One region of the Streptomyces sp. NPDC092369 genome, then DNA from elsewhere that is predicted to be linked to it. Evidence: riboswitches for the same ligand, from Rfam matches in the RefSeq annotation. Region 1 holds a riboswitch; each other region holds the start of a gene.

What was found. Region 1 has a riboswitch for cyclic di-AMP ahead of ACIQI8_RS35470 (NlpC/P60 family protein). Riboswitches for the same ligand answer to the same signal wherever they lie in the genome.
Region 2: another riboswitch for cyclic di-AMP. It lies ahead of ACIQI8_RS04920 (peptidoglycan DD-metalloendopeptidase family protein); the one in region 1 lies ahead of ACIQI8_RS35470 (NlpC/P60 family protein).
Region 3: another riboswitch for cyclic di-AMP. It lies ahead of ACIQI8_RS28330 (M23 family metallopeptidase); the one in region 1 lies ahead of ACIQI8_RS35470 (NlpC/P60 family protein).

The regions. Positions count from the first base shown of each region.
Region 1 covers NZ_JBIVQP010000007.1:85,384-91,667, forward strand. The annotation lists gene ACIQI8_RS35455 (beta-L-arabinofuranosidase domain-containing protein) at 1-846, shown strand, start outside; gene ACIQI8_RS35460 (LysR family substrate-binding domain-containing protein) at 877-1,671, opposite strand; gene ACIQI8_RS35465 (DUF5997 family protein) at 1,730-2,119, shown strand; cyclic di-AMP (ydaO/yuaA leader) riboswitch at 2,335-2,509, shown strand; gene ACIQI8_RS35470 (NlpC/P60 family protein) at 2,518-4,182, shown strand; gene ACIQI8_RS35475 (TetR/AcrR family transcriptional regulator) at 4,321-4,890, shown strand; gene ACIQI8_RS35480 (GDSL-type esterase/lipase family protein) at 4,924-6,141, shown strand; gene ACIQI8_RS35485 (LuxR C-terminal-related transcriptional regulator) at 6,264-6,284, shown strand, end outside.
Region 2 covers NZ_JBIVQP010000001.1:1,097,756-1,104,039, reverse strand. The annotation lists gene ACIQI8_RS04940 (helix-turn-helix domain-containing protein) at 1-179, shown strand, start outside; gene ACIQI8_RS04935 (DUF6126 family protein) at 176-301, shown strand; gene ACIQI8_RS04930 (tyrosine-protein phosphatase) at 333-1,130, opposite strand; gene ACIQI8_RS04925 (alpha-galactosidase) at 1,310-3,388, shown strand; cyclic di-AMP (ydaO/yuaA leader) riboswitch at 3,695-3,864, shown strand; gene ACIQI8_RS04920 (peptidoglycan DD-metalloendopeptidase family protein) at 3,869-4,861, shown strand; gene ACIQI8_RS04915 (SGNH/GDSL hydrolase family protein) at 5,127-5,912, shown strand; gene ACIQI8_RS04910 (TetR/AcrR family transcriptional regulator) at 6,015-6,284, opposite strand, start outside.
Region 3 covers NZ_JBIVQP010000005.1:21,172-27,455, reverse strand. The annotation lists gene ribA (GTP cyclohydrolase II) at 1-55, opposite strand, end outside; gene ACIQI8_RS28350 (MarR family winged helix-turn-helix transcriptional regulator) at 171-686, opposite strand; gene ACIQI8_RS28345 (dihydrofolate reductase family protein) at 776-1,906, shown strand; gene ACIQI8_RS28340 (alginate lyase family protein) at 2,120-3,241, shown strand; tRNA gene ACIQI8_RS28335 (tRNA-Met) at 3,305-3,381, shown strand; cyclic di-AMP (ydaO/yuaA leader) riboswitch at 3,693-3,850, shown strand; gene ACIQI8_RS28330 (M23 family metallopeptidase) at 3,861-4,898, shown strand; gene ACIQI8_RS28325 (aldo/keto reductase) at 5,026-5,970, shown strand; gene ACIQI8_RS28320 (PrsW family intramembrane metalloprotease) at 5,997-6,284, opposite strand, start outside.

The DNA of each region.
Region 1 (6,284 bases):
TGCGAGGGCACCGGCATGGAGAGCGCCACCAAGTACCAGGACTCGGTGTACTTCGCCGCGTCCGACGGCAGCGCCCTGTACGTCAACCTGTTCAGCCCGTCCCGACTGACCTGGGCGGACAAGGGAGTCACGGTCACCCAGACGACCGACTATCCCCGCGAGCAGGGCACCACTCTCACCGTCGGGGACGGCGCCGCGACCTTCGAACTGCGGATACGGGTGCCGTCCTGGGCGACGGCCGGCTTCCGCGTCACGGTCAACGGGCGGGCGGCGCCCGGGAGTCCGACACCCGGCAGCTATTTCGCCGTGTCCCGGAAGTGGCGTGCCGGGGACACCGTGCGCGTCGCCGTGCCCTTCCGGCTCCGGGTCGAAAAGGCGCTGGACGATCCGACCCTCCAGACCCTCTTCCACGGTCCGGTCAACCTGGTCGCCCGCGACTCGGCCACGGATTACCTGGAGTTGGGTCTTTACCGAAACGCCGGTCTGTCGGGTGATCTGCTGCCGTCCCTCGCCCCCGTGACCGACAGGCCCCTCCACTACACGTTGGACGGCATCGAGTTCGCCCCCTTCTTCGAGGGGACGGAGGATCCGACCCATGCCTACTTCAGGCGCGTGGAGCCGAGAGTCGTCCTCGGGAACACCGACTCCGGCGTGGCCAATCCGGTGAAGGCCGACGGCACGACGTTGCTGGACGAGATCTGGGCCGGAGCGCCGTTCGGTGACAAGGGTGCGCTCGTGGCGCGGGTGCGGTCGACGGTGGACGCGTGGGTGACCGGCGGGCTGCTTGGCGGAAGCGACGGGGCGAAGGTCGTCGGCACGGCGGAGAGGGCCGTCTTCGTCCCGTAAGCGGCCAGACCTGTCCTGAGGAGACGTGGACTAGGACCGGCCGCGCGGCTTGCCCCGCCTGCCACCGCCCTTGGCGCCACCGCCCCTGGCACCACCGCCCGTACCGCCCCGGCCACCGCGGGCCGTCGGCTTCGAGGGCGTCGCGGGCTTGCGACGGGCGGTGGTCGGTTCGGCTCGCCTCGTCTTCGGCTCGGGGTCGGCGGCCTTGCGGCCCCGGGTGCTGTTGGCCGTGCGGCCGCGGACGATGCCGATGAAGTCCTCGACCAGGTCGGTGGTGGCGTCCTCGGGCCAGGACAGGGCCACGCTCGACTCCGGGGCGTCCACGACCGGACGGTAGGTGAGGTCCTTGCGGTGGTGGAGCCGGGCCAGGGACTGGGGCACGATCAGCAGGCCCACGCCCGCCGCGACCAGTTCGATGGCGTCGACCGTGGTCGGGGGGCGCTCGAAGGCGGGTTCCCCGGGCGGCCGGTCCCAGTCGAAGACGTCGTCCAGGGGGTGGAAGAGGACCTCGTCGGCGAGATCGCCCACGGTCACCTCCTCCACCGCCGTGATCACGTGGTCCTTGGGGATTACGACGACCGTCGTCTCGGTGTAGAGGGGGATCGCGCTGAGGAACGTACGGTCGACCGGCAGCCGTACGAAGGCCGCGTCAGCCGCACCGGCGCGCAGCAGCTCGGGCGCCTGGGCGGCCTCGACCTGGCTGAGGACGAGGGGGATGTCGGGCAGCCGCTCGTTCCAGACCCGCACCCACTTGGCGGGCGTCACTCCCGGGACGTATGCCAGCCGGAACGTGGGGGATGCCTCGGGGTCTGCGGAGCCTGTCACCCCGCCAGATTACCGTCCGTGGTCGGCGGGCTCTCACACGATCGATACCCTGGACACCATGAAGTCGCACCAGAGCACCCAGACCATGAAGCCCGCCACCGCGGCGAAGAAGCTGGGTGTGTACCTCGAAGCCACCCCCGCCGAGTTCCGCGAGGGCGACGTCTCGCGCGCCACGCTCGACGAGCTCCAGGCGAATCCGCCCGAGTGGCTGCGCGCGCTGCGGGCCGACGGGCCGCACCCGCGTCCGGTGGTCGCGGCGAAGCTGGGGATCTCGATCTCGGGTCTCGCCCGCGGCGGTATCACCGAGGCGCTCACCACCGAGCAGATCGAGGCCATCAAGCAGGACGCGCCCGAGTGGCTGGAGAAGGAGCGCGCCACTCAGGCCGAGGTCCGCAAGGAGGCGGCGCGCCTCAAGCAGCGGGACGCGGAGCGCGAAGCCGGTTCCTGAATCCGGTTGACGATCCGGGTCCTGATCCCGTTCCGGCCACGGTGAGTCGCCGGTCGGGACCTGTGTGTACACAGAAACCAGTTCTGACGGTCCATTAAGACGAAGGTCACAAAAGCGTATCGGACATATCGCGCTTCAACCTTCACACAGGGCACACAAGTTGGTTAAGTTGATTCTCAGGTCGCGTGACTCTCTCCGGCGGACCCCGTCGGGTCGAGCGACCTCCGCTGAGTCCGGCTCGCCCCTGTGGCAGCCGGAGCCGGGGACCCACCGATTCATGGGGTGAATCGGCCCAACTGCCCTTCGGGGCAAGGGCCGTAGGGCATGCCTTCCACATCGTGACCGCCCGAACCCGACAGCTAACTCGGTAGGCGGAGTACGGAAGGAGTACGGCTCCCATGGCGCCGGAACGAATGCCGCGCGCGGGAGGCTTCGGCCAGCCCGGCATGCGCAACTCCGCTTTGGCGACGGCGGCTCTCACCTCGGTGGCCCTGTTCTCGCAGACCGCCGATGCCGCACCCCAGGCCGCCGATGACGGCCCGAGCCGCGAAGAGGTCCAGCAACGGGTCAGCACCCTCTACGACCGGGCCGAGAGCGACACCGGAAACTTCAACGCGACCCGCGCGATGACCGCGGGCACCCGAGGCCGCGGCGCCCAGACCGGCAGCATCCCGCGCCAGACCTCGGACCCCGAACTCGACAAGGTCGCCCGGCGCTGGTTCGACGCGGCCCGCAGCTCGGTGGGGCCGACCGCTCCGGCGGTGCTGCCGGCCGACCGGATGCCCGCCCGCCCCGCAATGCCCCGGCCCGCGCGCCCCGGCGACGACCTCATCGAGCGCAGGCGTGACGTGCCCCAACTGCCCGCGGCCCCCACCGGCCGCCCGGTGGCGGAACTGACGGCGGGCCCGGTCGCGGAGCTGCCCGCGGGCCCGGCCCCGGCACTGACGGGCCGCGCGGTGCCCGCCCTGGCCGCCGCCTCCACACCCCGACCTGAACTCCAGCCCGCGGTCCTGCGCGGACTGCCCCCGGCAGCCCCGGCCACACCTACCCGCCAGGTTGCGCTCCGGACGGCCAAGGAGCGCAACCAGCGCAAGCTCGCCGCGGCCCGTGAGCTGTTCGCCCGGTACACCGGACAGCGGACCGCACCGGCCCTCGCGATCGAGGCCGCGCCCCTCCCGGCCGCCGCCCCGTGGTCCGACACGGCGCAGCAGGCCCAGCGCAGGGCCGAGGAGGAGTGGCGACTGCGGCAGCCGAGCGTCCTGGACACAGGAGTGCCGGCCGCCCAGACCTGGCAGCCGAGCGCCTACGACACCGGGGCGATCCCCGCACAGACGTGGCAGTCCAGCACGTACGACACCGGGACGATCCCCGCGCAGTCCTGGCAGCCGAGCGCCCTGGACACCGGCGCGACACCGGCACAGAACTGGCAGCCGACCGCCTACGAGACGGGGTCGATGCCCGCACAGAACTGGCAGCCCAGCGTGCTGGACACCGGGGCGATCCCCGCACAGTCCTGGCAGCCCGGCGTCCTCGACACCGGCGCGATCCCCGCACAGAACTGGCAGCCCAGCGTGCTGGACACCGGAGTGCCGGCCGCCCAGGCCTGGCAGCCGAGCGCGCTCGACACCGGCGCGATGCCCGCCCAGAGCTGGCAGTCGAGCGTCCTCGACACCGGCGTCCCGGCCGACACCGGGCCCGCCGTCGGCAGCAAGGCCGAGCGGGCGATCGCCTTCGCCCGTGCGCAGATCGGCAGGCCGTGCGTGTGGGGCTCGGTCGGTCCTGGCTCGTACGACGACTCCGGTCTCACCCAGACCGCCTGGAAGGCTGCGGGGGTCGCCCTGCCGCGGGCTGCGCAGGAGCAGGCGAGTGCCGGTACGGTCGTGCCCCTCGCCGAGAGCCGGCCCGGGGACCTGATCTTCTACAACGACAACTTCAGCCACGTGGGCATCTACACCGGCAACGGCATGATGGTCCACGCCCCGGGCCCCGGCACCTGCGTACGCGAGGAGTCCGTGTACTACGCCGGGGAGGCCGCGGTCCGCATCGCCGTGCGTCCCGTCTGACCTCCACCGGCACCCACCGGTATCCGCCGGCATCCCGCTCAGCCGCTCCCCCGTCCGGCTAAATCGTGCAGCCATTTGCCTAAAGGGTTTAGGTAAACGCATACTCGGCAGCACGGAAGCCCAACGGGAGGAGCGGCTGTGGTGCGTGCGGGACTGTCCGCGGAGCGGCTGGCGCGGGCGGGTGCCGAGCTGGCCGACGAGGTCGGCTTCGAGCACGTGACCGTCTCGGCGCTCGCGCGGCGATTCGACGTCAAGGTCGCGAGCCTGTACTCGCATGTGAAGAGCTCGCAGGACCTCAGGACCAGGATCGCGCTGCTCGCCCTGGAGGAGATGGCCGACCGGGCCGCCGCGGCGCTCGCGGGCCGGGCCGGCAAGGACGCTCTGGTCGCGCTGGCGAACGTCTACCGCGACTACGCCCGCGCCCACCCCGGCCGCTACGACGCGGCCCGACTGCGGCTGGCCCCCGAGGAGGCCGCCGCGAGCGCCGGCGTCCGGCACGCGCAGATGACCCGCGCGATCCTGCGCGGCTACGACCTGACGGAACCCGACGAGACACATGCGGTCCGACTGCTCGGCAGCGTCTTTCACGGGTACGTGAGTCTGGAGCTGGCGGGCGGGTTCAGTCACAGCGCCCCCGACTCGCAGGAGAGCTGGACCCGCACTCTGGACGCCCTCGACTCACTGTTGCGGAACTGGCCGGCGCCCTGACCAACCACCCACCTCTATCAACAGGTTGAGACCATGGACACCCCCCAGCGCGACTGGACCACCACCTACATCACCGCCGAACTGCTGCGCGGCGCCCTCGATGTCGAGCACACCGAGCACGGGGTGCTGCCGCACCGGCTGCCCGCGCGGGCCCGCGCCCAGTGCGACGACCCGCAGTTGGCCATGGTCGAGGCCCAACCCTCCGGCGTGCGGCTGGTGTTCCGCACCCGCGCGACCGCCGTCGAGTTGGACACGCTGCCCACCAAGCGCGTCTACGTCGGCGCCCCGCTCCGCCCGGACGGCGTGTACGACCTGCTCGTCGACGGCCGCCCCGCCGGTCGGGGCAGTGTGCCCGGCGGCAACGCCCTGACCATCGACATGGAGAGGGGGACCGCCGAGGTCCGGCGGGGAGAGATCGGCACGCTCCGTTTCGACGGGCTGTCGGGCGACTCGAAGGTCGTCGAGATCTGGCTTCCGCACGACGAGGCCACGGAACTCGTCGCGCTGCGCACCGACGCTCCTGTCGAGCCCGCGCCGGACCCGGGTCGCCCGGTGTGGCTGCATCACGGGAGTTCGATCAGTCACGGTTCCTTCGCCGGCACGCCGACCACGACCTGGCCGGCGCTCGCCGCCTCCCTGGGCGGGGTGGAGCTGATCAACCTCGGGCTCGGCGGCAGCGCGCTGCTGGACCCGTTCACCGCGCGGGCCCTGCGCGACACCCCGGCCGACCTGATCAGCGTCAAGATCGGCATCAACCTGGTGAACACCGACGTGATGCGGCTGCGTGCCTTCACGCCCGCCGTGCACGGCTTCCTCGACACCGTGCGCGAGGGCCATCCGACCACTCCGCTGCTGGTCGTCTCCCCCATCCTGTGCCCCATCCACGAGGACACGCCCGGTCCCAGCGCGGCGGACTTCGACGCGCTGGCCGACGGGCGGCTGCGGTTCAAGGCGATGGGGGATCCGGCCGAAGTGGCCGAGGGGAAGCTGACGTTGAACGTCATCAGGGACGAACTGGCGCGGATCGTGGAACGGCGCCGGCCCGACGACCCCAACCTGCACTATCTCGACGGACGCGAGCTGTACGGCGAGGACGACTTCGCCGAACTGCCGCTGCCCGACGACCTCCACCCGGACGCCGCCACCCACCGCAGCATGGGCAAGCGCTTCGCGGGACTGGTCTTCGCGACGGAGGGCGTCTTCGGCACCGCGCAGGCGCGTCCCGAGGCTGCGGCGCCGGTTCGGATGTGAGACCGTGCGGGCCGCCATTCCCCCGTACCGGCGGCCCGCACGGACGACGAAAGTCTCGGGCACCACTGGACGTCGCCGGTATGGGTAGAACTGCGTACGCGGCGAACGAGCGGAGAAGGAACGTGGCACAGGGGCCGGGCGAG
Region 2 (6,284 bases), on a different contig from region 1:
GCCTCGGGGACACCGCGCACCGCCTCGCCCCCGGCGACAGCGCGCACTTCGACTCCCTCACCCCGCACCGGATCGCGGCGCAGGACCCCGACGGGGTCGAGCTGCTGTTCGTCCACACCCTGCTGCAGAGCCCCACGGCCACGCTGTGCCTGGGCCCCATCACCGGAGAGACGCCATGAGAGACATGGAAGAGAAGATCCCGCGCGCGCTGTGGGTGCGGCTCCTCATCTACATCGCCGCCGGGCACGTGTTCGCGGCGTTCCTGTTCCTGCTGTTCGAGGTCGGCGCGGGCGCCAAGTAGCCCCGCGCATCGTCCCCGCCGGCCGCCGTCGTCAGTCGAGCAGGCGCTCCCGCAGCCGCTCCCGGATCTCCGGGGTGACACCCAGGCCCTGCTCCAGGTAGGTGTCCACGTCGCCCCACGTCTCCTCGATGGTGTCGAAGGCGGCGGTCAGATACTCGGCGCGGGCCTCGAAGAGGGGGCTGAGCAGCTCCATGACCTCGGGGGAGTGCGCGGACTCGGCACCGCTGCTGCGACGCACCTTGTAGCGGCGGTGCTTGGCGTTCGACTCCAGGTAGTCGGCGATGATCGCCTCGCGCTCGACACCCAGGGCGAGGAGCGTCACGGCTATGGACAGGCCCGCGCGGTCCTTGCCCGCCGCGCAGTGCATCAGCGCGGGCGCGCTGTCCTCGGCGAGCGCGTGCAGGACGCGCGCGTGCTCGGCGGTGCGGCTCTTGATGATGTCGCGGTAGGAGCTGATCATCCGGTTCGCGGCCTTGCCGTCGCCGAGGAGCTCGCGCAACTGCTCGATCTCGCCGTCCCGGACCATCGTCCAGAAGTCGGCGCCGTGAGCCGGGTCGGTGAGCGGGAGGTTCACGTTCAGCACGCCGGGCAGCTCGACGTCCGGGCCCTCCAGCTTCTGGTCGGCCGCGTTGCGGAAGTCGAAGATCGTGTGCAGCCCCAGCGACGAGAGGAACACCGCGTCCTCCGCGGTCGCGTGAGCCAGGTGCCCGCTGCGGAAGAGCACGCCCTGCCGCACCCGCCGTCCGTCCACCGTCGGCAGCCCGCCCACGTCGCGAAAATTGCGGACTCCGGTCAGCTCGGGCTCGGTCGACGGGATCTGCTGCGTCACGGGGGCTCCTCCCAGTCCACCCGGCCGGCGCGGCTCGGCGGGGTGGCCGACGGGGTGCGCCTTCGACGATACGACACGGGTTCCGGGGGCATTGAGTTGTCCACAGGCGTTGCCTCGGGCCGCATGACCGTTGATGATGTTGATCCTTGATCGCACCTGTTGGGAAGTGTGGAAGCTTGATGCTGGAGATCTCCGACAACGGTCGTACGTGGCTCCTCTCGGGGCCTCTGAGCAGCTACGCCGTCCATCTCGCCGAGGACGACGTACTGCTGCATCTGCACTGGGGCCCGCGGATCGCGCTCGCCGACGCCGAGGCCCTCGCCGCGCTTCCGCTGCCCGAGTACCGGGGCTTCGAGTCGCAGCTCGACGGCCGCGAGGAGTACCCCGTCGAGGGCGGCCCGCGCTTCGTCCGGCCCGCCCTGTCCGTGCGCACCGAGGAGCGGCGCGGCACGGAGTGGCGGTTCGAGGCGTACGAGGCCGACGAGGGCGAGGACGGTGAACTGCGGCTGCGCTTCCGGGACGGCGGGCTCGCGATCACCCTGCACTACCGGATGCGGCACGACGTCGTGGAGCGCTGGGTGAGCCTCGACAACGAGGGGCCCGTCCTGGAGCTGCTGCGCGCCGACTCGGCCACCTGGACGCTGCCCGACCGCGAGGGCTGGCGGCTCTCGCACCTGCACGGCCGGTGGGCGGCGGAGTCGCAGCTGACCTCGGCACCGCTCACCTACGGCGAGAAGGTCATCGGCAGCCGCCGCGGCCACACCAGCCACCAGCACCTGCCCTGGGTCGCCCTCGACACCGACGCGACCGAGGAGCGCGGCGAGGTGTACGGCTGCGCGCTCGGGTGGTCGGGCTCCTGGCGGATCGCGGTGGCGCAACTCCCCGACGCGCGCGTGCAGATCAACGGCGGTGTGGGCTATGACGAGTCCGGGCTGCTGCGCCTGGCGGCCGGGGAGTCGTTCACGACTCCCGTCTTCGCCGGTCTGTGGAGCGACGGCGGCTTCGGCGGCGCGAGCCGTGCCTGGCACGCCTACCAGCGGGCGTACGTCATCCCGGACGCGGACCGGGACCGGCCGGTGCTGTTCAACTCCTGGGAGGCCACCGAGTTCGACATCTCCGAGGAGCAGCAGGGCGCCCTCGCCCGGCAGGCCGCGGCGATCGGTGTCGAGCTGTTCGTGGTCGACGACGGCTGGTTCGGCAAGCGCGTGAACGACCGGGCCGGACTCGGCGACTGGACGCCCAACCCCGACCGCTTCCCGGCCGGCCTCAAGCCGCTCGCCGACGAGGTGCACGCGCTCGGCATGCAGTTCGGCATCTGGGTCGAGCCCGAGATGGTCAACGCGGACAGCGACCTGTACCGCGCGCACCCCGACTGGGTGCAGTTCCAACCGGGACGAAAGCGGACGGAGTTCCGCAATCAGCTCGTACTCAACCTGGCCCGGCCGGACGTCCAGGAGTACCTCTGGGAGAAGCTCGACGCCATCCTCTCCAGCGCCCCGATCGACTACGTCAAGTGGGACTTCAACCGCTGCTTCACCGACGCCGGCTGGCCCGGCGAGGCGTACCCGCAGCGGCTGTGGATCGACCACGTGCGCGCGCTGTACGCCCTGTTGGACCGGCTGCGGGCGGCCCATCCGGGGGTCTCCTTCGAGTCCTGCTCGGGCGGCGGCGGCCGGATCGACCTCGGGATCATGAGCCGCACGGACGAGGTGTGGACCTCGGACAACACCGACCCGCTCGACCGGCTCGCCATCCAGCACGGCTTCACCCAGATCCACCCCGCGCGCGTGATGGCCGCCTGGGTCACCGACAGCCCCAACACCCAGCTCAACGACCGGGTCAGCTCGCTGCGCTTCCGGTTCGTGAGCTCCATGGCGGGCGTGCTGGGCGTCGGCGGCGACCTCACCAAGTGGACCGAGGAGGAGCTGGCCGAGGCGGGCGGCTGGGTGGCTCTGTACAAGGAGATCCGGCCGCTCGTGCAGCGCGGTGACCTCTACCGGCTGCGGGCCCCGCAGGGCGGGCTCAGTGCCGTCCAGTACGTGCTCGGGGACGAGTCCGTGGTCCTCGCCTGGCTCCAGGCGCAGAGCTACGGCGAGCCCGTGCCCGCGCTGCGGCTGCGCGGACTGGACCCGGCCGCGTCGTACGAATGCCTCGAAACGGGCGAAGTGCACAGGGGGGCCGTACTGCTGCATCACGGACTTCGGGTCGGTCTGCGCGGTGACCTCGATGCGACGGTTCTCCGACTGCGTCGCATCTGACTCTTCTGTCCGAATTGGCGCCTTGGTTCGCCTTCGTTCCAACTCGCTCTGGAATAAGGCGGACTGGGGTGGCGTCACGTGAGGAGCGTCATATCCGTGACCGTGCGTGGTTCTGCATGTCCACGTAATGCGCGTGCTTTTCAAGGGTGTTTGTGCCTGGTGGCAGGTCCTTAATTCACGCAGCGTGACCGCGAATTCTCGCAGGGGATCAAGAGAATCGTATGCACAGGGAACCTCTACTTGTTCCTTTGCGTCCTGGTCGCTTACGTTCGCCACCAATCCGGACGGACGCCCAATCCTGCCGCCGACCGGAGTCCGCACAACTCACCCGTGAACGGCAGGAGCGGGGGACCCACAGGTACAACCGCCTGTTCCGGTCTCCGGAAGAGGCTTGGGGTAAAGCCGTGCCGAAAAGCGCGGCCGGGCATCTCCAGCTCGCACCCGACAGCTCACCTCGCAGGCGCCGGAGAGGAATTCGTCATGCCCGCGAAGGGTAAGCACCGCCGCCCCAAGTCCCAGCGCCTGACCCGCACCATCGCCGTCGCCGGCACCGGGGGCGCCGCGCTCGCCCTCCCGCTCATGGGGGCCACCGGCGCCCACGCGGCCACCTCGGAATCGGCTTCCCAGGCGGTATCCGAAAAGGCCGTCCAGTCGCTTCCGGATGTCGAGAAGGCGTCGGTCCAGCAGAAGTCGACGGCACAGAAGTCCGCCAAGAAGAGCACGGCCAACACCGAAGGCGTGCGCACCTATTCGGTGCGATCCGGTGACTGGCTCGCGAAGATCGCCGACGAGGAGAACGTCACCGGCGGCTGGCAGAAGCTGTACTCGGACAACCGCGAGGCCGTCGGCGACGACCCGTCGCTCATCCACCCCGGCCTCAAGCTCACGCTCGGCAAGAAGGCCGCGACCCGCACCACCGAGTCCGCGCCCTCTTCTTCGTCGGCCTCGAAGGATTCCGGTTCCTCGTCCTCGAAGGACTCCTCCTCGAAGAGCTCCTCCTCGGACAGCCAGGCCTCCTCGAACTCGACGAGCACGCAGTCCGCCGACTCCGCCACCAGCTCCAGCGGCTACACGCTCCCGGTCACCGGCGCCACCATCGGCACCGGCTACCGCGTGGCCGGCAGCATGTGGTCCAGCGGCTACCACACGGGCGTCGACTTCGTCGTCCCGACCGGCACCTCGCTCAAGGCCGTGGCCGCGGGCACGGTCGTCTCCGCGGGCTGGGGCGGCGCGTACGGCAACCAGGTCGTCATCAAGCTGAACGACGGCTACTACGCCCAGTACGCCCACCTCTCGCAGCTCTCCGTCTCGGCCGGCCAGACCGTGACCGAGGGCCAGCAGATCGGCCTCTCCGGCGCGACCGGCAACGTCACCGGACCCCACCTGCACTTCGAGATCCGTACGACCCCGGACTACGGCTCCGACGTGGACCCCGTCGCCTACCTCCGTACGAAGGGTGTCGCCGTCGGCTGACGCGCCCCTGAGCCACCTGCCTGACACGCTGCCGAAGGTCGGATCCCGATCCCCGGGTCCGGCCTTCGGTATGACGTGATCCGCCTGTCGCTGTGGCGTTCCCGCCGTCAACAGCCCTGGCGGGAAAGCTATTCCTGGTTTGGCGAACACTTTAGGAGTGGCTTATCTCACCGCACGTCAACCCTTTCCTACGGTCGCGTAGGTCACATTCGAAGGTGAATCATGTTCGCTTGTGGCAGACGATTCGAAGAATGACGGCAGATCAGTGATCGGGTCGTACGTTGCGGTGGGGGACAGCTTCACCGAAGGCGTCGGCGACCCCGGCCCCGACGGGGCGATGGTCGGTTGGGCCGACCGGTTCGCGGTGCTGCTCGCGGACCGGGAGCCCGAGGGCCACTTCACGTACAACAACCTCGCCGTACGCGGAAAGCTGCTAGACCAGATCGTGGCGGACCAGCTTCCGCAGGCCCTCGAACTCGCCCCGGACCTGATCTCCTTCAGCGCCGGCGGCAACGACATCATCCGGCCCGGCACCGACCCCGACGAGGTCGCCGAGCGCTTCGAGCTGGCGATCGCCCGACTCACCGAGGCGGCCGGCACCGTCCTGGTGACGACCGGCTTCGACACCCGTGGCGTCCCCGTGCTCAAGCATCTGCGCGGCAAGATCGCCACCTACAACGGACATGTGCGCGCGGTCGCGGACCGATACGGCTGTCCCGTGCTCGACCTGTGGTCCCTGAAGACCATCCAGGACCGCCGGGCCTGGGACGGCGACCGGCTGCACCTCTCGCCCGAGGGGCACACGCGCGTGGCGCTGCGCGCGGGTCAGGTGCTCGGTCTCGAAGTGCCGGCCGACCCCGAACAGGCCTGGCCCCCGCTGCCGCCCCGCGGCACCCTGGAGGTCCGGCGGGACGACGTGCACTGGGCGCGCGAGTACCTGGTGCCGTGGATCGGGCGGCGGCTGCGCGGCGAGTCGTCGGGCGACCACGTCACGGCGAAGGGCGCGCTGTCCCCGGACGACATCAAGTCCCGGATCGCCCGGGTGGCCTGAACGATGCCAGCGGTGCGGGCCGTGCCGACCTGAAACGGCGCGGCCCGCACCGCTGGAGCATTGAGGTGGTCGGCCCGAAGCAGCGGAGCGACCGTGTGGAATTCATCGCTCCGAAGCGGTCAACGCCTCCTGCGCGAGGCCCAGTTCCCGGGCCACCGCCTCGTCCACCCACTCCTGCGCCCGTGCCCGCGGCACGGCGCCGGGGTACGACGTCAGCTGGACGGCGAGCCCGTCGAGCAGCGCCGTCAGGCGCAGAGCCGTGCCGTGCGGGTCGGGACACTGGAACTCGCCGGCAGCCACGCCCTCCGCGATGACCTCGGCGAGCGCGGCCTTCCACTGCCGGTCCAGGTCCCCGGTGACCTCCCGCAGCGC
Region 3 (6,284 bases), on a different contig from region 1:
AGCGCAGCGGGACCCGGACGCGGGAGCGCGGCGTTGCGGCAGGGAAGTCAGGCATGCGGGTTCTCCCGGTCCGGTGGACGAGTACCGATCTGCTTCAAAACTGAAGCAGATCCATGGTCACGGACCCTACCCTATGTTTTAAATTTGAAGCAACGGGTTTGTGAGCCTGCTCACGAACAGGGCGAGGACGACCGGCGGCGCCACGGGACGTCCTCCCGCGTGGCCTCGGACCCGTCGCCCTCCAGCGCCCGCACGATCCCCGCGCTGATCTCCTCCAGCTGACCCACCTGTTCCGGGGTGAGGTGGTCGAAGATGGCCGCGCGGACCGTCTCGACGTGCCCGGGAGCGGTCCGCACCAGGGTCTCCATACCGGCGTCGGTGAGCACGGCGGTGCTGCCCCGCTTGTCGGACGGACATCCCTCACGCCGTACCAGACCGTCCTTCTCCAGCCGGGTCACCGCGTACGTCAGCCGGCTTCGGGTGATCTTCGTCCGCCCGGCGAGATCGGTCATCCGCAGCCGGTGGTCCGGTACGTCGGAGAGGTTGGCCAGGATGGAGTAGTACAGGTGGGGCATGCCGGCGTCCTGCTGGAGCTGCCGGTCCATCGCGTCCTCCAGGAGCTGCGATGCGGCGATGTACGCGCGCCATGCGCGCTGCTCCTCGGGAGTGAGCCAGCGAGTCGTCATGGGACCAGTGTAGGTTTGTTTCAAACTTGAACCAAGCCCCGCCTTGAGAGAGCTCGAACCCAGCTCCGTCTCGCAGAGAGAGCGCGTCGATGCCCCACCCGTTCGTCCTGCTGTCCGCCGCCGTCTCCCTCGACGGCTATCTCGACGACACCGGCCCCGAGCGCCTCCTGCTCTCCTCCCCGGCCGACTTCGACCGCGTCGACGAGGTACGGGCGTCCGTCGACGCGATCCTGGTCGGCGCCGGCACGATCCGCGCCGACAACCCCCGCCTGCTGGTGAACTCGCCCGAGCGTCGCGCCGCCCGCGTGGCCTCGGGCCGGCCGGAGTACCCCCTCAAGGTCACGGTCAGCGCCACCGGCGACCTCGACCCGGCCGCCAACTTCTGGCACACGGGCGGCGAGAAGGTCCTGTACACGACGGACAAGGGCGCCGACCGGGCGCACGCCCTGGGCCTGGCCACCGACGTCGTCCCGCTCGGCCCCGACCTGGACTGGCGCGAACTCCTGACCCACCTCCACGAGGCACGCGGCATCGACCGCCTCATGGTCGAGGGCGGCGGCACGATCCACACCCAGCTCCTGCGGCAGGGCCTCGCGGACGAACTCCACCTGGTCCTGTCCCCGCTCTTCGTGGGCACCCCGACCGCGCCCCGCCTCTTCGGCCCGGGCCCCTACCAGCCCGGTCGCCTCCGACTCCTCGAAACCCGGCGGATCGAGGACGTCGTCCTCATGCGCTACGAGCCCACCGCCCCCGGCACCGGCCCCCTCCCCACCGCCGCCGACCACCACTGGCTCCGCCTCGCCTGCGAACTGGCCACCCAGTGCCCGCCCTCCGACACCGCCTTCAGCGTCGGCGCGGTCGTGGTCGCCGCCGACGGCACGGAACTGGCCCGCGGCCACTCCCGCGAGGACGGCGACCCGGTGGTCCACGCCGAGGAGGCGGCCCTGGCCAAGCTCGCCCCCACCGACCCGCGTCTCGCCTCCGCCACGATCTACAGCAGTCTCGAACCCTGCGCCCACCGGGCCTCCCGCCCCAAGCCCTGCGCCCGGCTCATCCTCGACGCGGGGGTACGCCGGGTGGTGACGGCGTGGCGCGAGCCGGACACCTTCGTGACGGCGGCGGACGGGAACGGGTTGCTGGCGGCGGAGGGTGCCGAGGTGGTCGTGATCCCGGAGTACGAGGAGCGGGCGAAGGCGCCCAACTCCCACCTCCTGGCCTGACGTCCGCACCACTGCTCCGTCGGTCCGATCGGCCCAACAGATCCTGCGCCCCACTCCCCGAGCGGTCACTCTGCGAGAGACCCCGAACGGACACAAGCGGAGGTACTGGTAGCAGTGAGGCCATCCCGAAAACGAGCCGCCGTGCTCCTGATCGCGCCCCTTCTCGCCGTGACCCTCGCCTCGTGCGGCAGCACGGACACCGGTACCCGGACCATGGCCCGCGCCCTCCCCCCGGACGCCACGTTCACCCACCCCGGCGTGCTCGTCAGCAAGGCGCAGCTGGACTCCGTACGAAAGAACGTGACCGCCGGGAAGCAGCCGTGGCTGAAGGCGTTCCTGGCGATGCGCGACAGCAAGTACGGGTCGTACAAGTACCGGCCCGAGCCGTACGAGAACGTCGACTGTCCCTGGGGCGGGAAGGTCGCGCAGGGGTGTGTGGAGGAGCGGGAGGACGCGATCGCCGCGTACACGCAGGCACTGCTCTTCAGCGTCACCGGCAAGCAGGAGCACGCGCTCAAGGCGCGCGAGATCATGGACGCCTGGTCGGCGAAGATCAAGCGGCACTCCGAGGAGGACGCGGGGCTGCAGACCGCGTGGGCCGGGTCGACATGGACGCGCGCGGCGGAGATCGTGCGGTACGCGCCGGGGGCCGGGTGGCCTGCCGACCGGGTGGCGCGGTTCGAGAGGATGCTGCGGACCGCCTATCAGCCGCTCGTCACCGAGAAGCTGCCCGACTACAACGGCAACTGGGACCTCGCGATGACCGACGCGGCGATCGGCATCGCCGTCTTCACCAACGACCACAAGGCCTTCGACGCCGCCCTGGCCCGTTTCCGCGACCGTGTGCCCGCCTACTTCTACCTGGAGAAGGACGGCAAGGTCCCGCTCACCGTGGCCGGCTCGACCATGAACACGCCGCAGAAGCTGACGACGTACTGGTTCAGGCAGGGGACGTACAAGGACGGCGTCGCGCAGGAGACCTGCCGCAACTTCAAGCACGTCGGCTACTCGCTCGCCGCCACCGCGCACATCGCCGAGACGGCCTGGCACCAGGGCGTCGACCTGTACGGCGAGGTCAAGGACCGGCTGACCGCGGCCCTCGCCCTCCATGCCCGCTACCAGCTGGGCGAGAACCCGCCCGCGTGGCTGTGCGGTGGCAAGGTCGACCGGAACATGGGTCCCGACCTGGAGGTCGCCCTCAACCACCTGGAGGACCGGCTCGGCGGCTCCGTCCCCGCCGCCCACAAGCTGGCCGAGGAGACCCGCCCGGCCGGTACCGACGATCTCTTCGTCTCCTGGGAGACCCTGACCCACGCCGGAAACCCGGCCGCCTGACCGGCCCGGCTGCTCCTTGGTCACTCCCGTCCCGCGAATGGCGTACAGTGGAGAACACAACGGCGCGGGGTGGAGCAGCTCGGTAGCTCGCTGGGCTCATAACCCAGAGGTCGCAGGTTCAAATCCTGTCCCCGCTACCAACGGCCCAGGGCCGGAGTCCGGATCATCGGACTCCGGCCCTGAGTCTTTTCCCGCGCGCGTCCCGCTCCTCACTTCGGCTGTTGTCACGCCCGGTGAGCAGGTGAACGCCCTCCGCGCAGCAACTGACATACCGTCAACACCTCCAGGCATTCCCGGGCTTGGTCAACTCGCCCGAATTTCACCGGTCATGGCCTGAACGTCCTGCGTGAAAACGTTAATGATCAAGCCGAACAGCTTGGAATCCCCACCCCGTGTCTATTAACGTTCGATAACGCAGCGCGGTCGTCCCAGCCGTCACAAGAGTCGGCTCCGTGCGCACGTGCCGAATCCCGCAAGGGAACCGGGGAACCACCAACTTGGGGTGAATCGCACGTAGTCCGTCGTGTACGCACGACCGGTTTACGCGCGTAGGAGACCTTCCTGCTCCGAACCCGTCAGCTAACCCGGTAGGCGAGAAGGAAGGAAGGAGTACGCCCAGGTGGCGTCCAACCCCCCTGCCCCGGCGGCCCCGTTCGTGCCGAGCCAGCGTGACAACGAGATCTTCGGCTACGGCGGACCCCGCACCGACGAGGGCCCTTGGGAGGAATGGAACCCCACCGAGGATTCCGTCCGCCCCAACCGCGGTCGCCACCGCGTCTCCAAGCAGCGCGGCGGGGGACTCGCCCGCAGCTCCACGGTTCTGGGCGTCGGTGTCATAGCCGCCGTCGGCGCGGGCGGCATGGCCAGCGCCAACACCGGCAAGCCGCCGGTCTCCATCTCCGTGCCCGACCTGCCCAACGTCGGCTCGGTCTTCGGCGAGACCTCCAGCCCCGCCGTCAAGGGGTCCGCGACCGCGCTCAGCAGCGTCGGCGTGACCTCCACGGAGACCGCGCAGGGCACCAAGGATGCCGGCGAGGTGCTGCGCGACCGCATCATGGCGCAGGCCGAGTCGCAGCGCGTCCAGGTCGACAGCAAGGTCCAGTACGCCACCGAGGCCTCCCTCTCCAAGCAGGTCGACGAGGCCGCCGCGAAGGCGGAGAAGGCCGCTGCCGCCAAGGCCGCCGCCGCGAAGAAGAAGGCGGAGGCGGAGGCCAAGAAGAAGGCCGAGGCCGCGAAACTGGTGGAGCTGGCCACGCAGTACCGGCTGCCGGTCGCCTCGTACACGATCACCGGCACCTTCGGGCAGGCCGGTTCCCTGTGGTCCTCCGGGTACCACACGGGCCTCGACTTCGCCGCCCCCACGGGCACGCTCATCAAGGCCATCCACAGCGGCACGGTCACGGAGGCCGGCTGGGCGGGCTCGTACGGCTACCGCACGATCCTCACCCTCGACGACGGTACGGAGCTGTGGTTCTGCCACCAGTCGTCGATCGGCGTGAGCGTGGGCCAGAAGGTCGCCACCGGCGATGTCATCGGCCGCGTGGGCGCCACCGGCAACGTGACCGGCGCGCACCTGCACCTGGAGGTGCACCCGAACGGCCAGGCCGACGGCATCGACCCGATGACGTGGCTGCGCAGCAAGGGCCTCACCCCCTGACACAGGGCGCCACCCATAGGCGCCGGCAGTCGTCGCCAGGTTCCCGGAACAGCGGACTCCGCTTGTTTACGGGAACTTTGCGGCTTTCACGGAAGACCGGCCTCCAGGGTGGGCGTTGATGTGAAGCATGACTTCACTGCGCAAGCTCGGCTCCTCCGACCTGGAGGTCTTCCCCCTCTCCCTCGGCGGCAACGTCTTCGGCTGGACGGCGGACGAGGCGACCTCCTTCGCCGTCCTGGACGCCTACACGGCGGCAGGCGGCAACTTCGTCGACACCGCCGACTCCTACTCGTCCTGGATCGAGGGCAACTCGGGCGGCGAGTCCGAGACGATCATCGGCAAGTGGGTCAAGGCCCGCGGCAACCGCTCCGATGTCGTCATCGCCACCAAGGTCAGCCAGCACCCCGAGTACAAGGGCCTGTCCGGCGCGAACATCAAGGCCGCCGCCGACGCCTCGCTGCGCCGCCTGGACACCGACTACATCGACCTCTACTACACCCACTTCGACCAGCCCGAGGTGCCGGTCGAGGAGATCATCGGCGCGCTCGACGAGCTGGTGCGGGCGGGCAAGGTGCGCAACATCGCCGTCTCCAACATCACGCCGGAGCGGCTGCGGGAGTCCCTGGAGTTCTCCGACCGCGAGAACCTGGCCCGGTACGTGGCCATCCAGCCCCACTACAACCTCGTCTCCCGCGACACCTACGAGGGCGAGCTGCGGGACATCGCCGCCACCGCGGGCCTCGCCGCCGTCCCCTACTTCGCCCTGGCCGCCGGCTTCCTCACCGGCAAGTACCGGCCCGGTACGACGGTCGAGAGCGCGCGGGCGGGCCGCGCCGGCGCCTACGCGGAGTCGGAGCGGGGCCTGCGCGTCCTGACCGCCCTCGACGAGATCGCCGCCGCCCATGACGCGCAGGTCGCGACCGTGGCCCTGGCCTGGCTCGCCGCCCAGCCGACGGTGGCCGCGCCGATCGCGTCCGCGCGCACGCTGGACCAGCTGCCGGCGCTGCTGGCGGTGGCGGACCTGACCCTGACGGAGACGGAGATCAGCCGCCTGACGCAGGCGTCGGCCTGACCGATCCGTGGCTCTACGCGATTGATTTACGGCTGATACGGGTTGTACGCGGGATACGGCGACGCCGGATAGGCGGGCTGCGCCGGATACCCGTACACCCCGTGCACCGGCCAGGGCGGGGCGGTCACCGCGACCGGCGGGGCCGTCGCCCTGGCCGCGTAGTCCAGCGCCGGACGGGCCACGTCCTTGCGGCGCCACAACTCGGCGAGCAGTTCCCTCTCCCGTACGACGAAGTCGGCACCGGCCCGGCCGCGGCGCCCCCGGTGCCGCAGGAAGGCCAGGGAGGTCGCGTACGCCTCGTACTGGGCGACCGC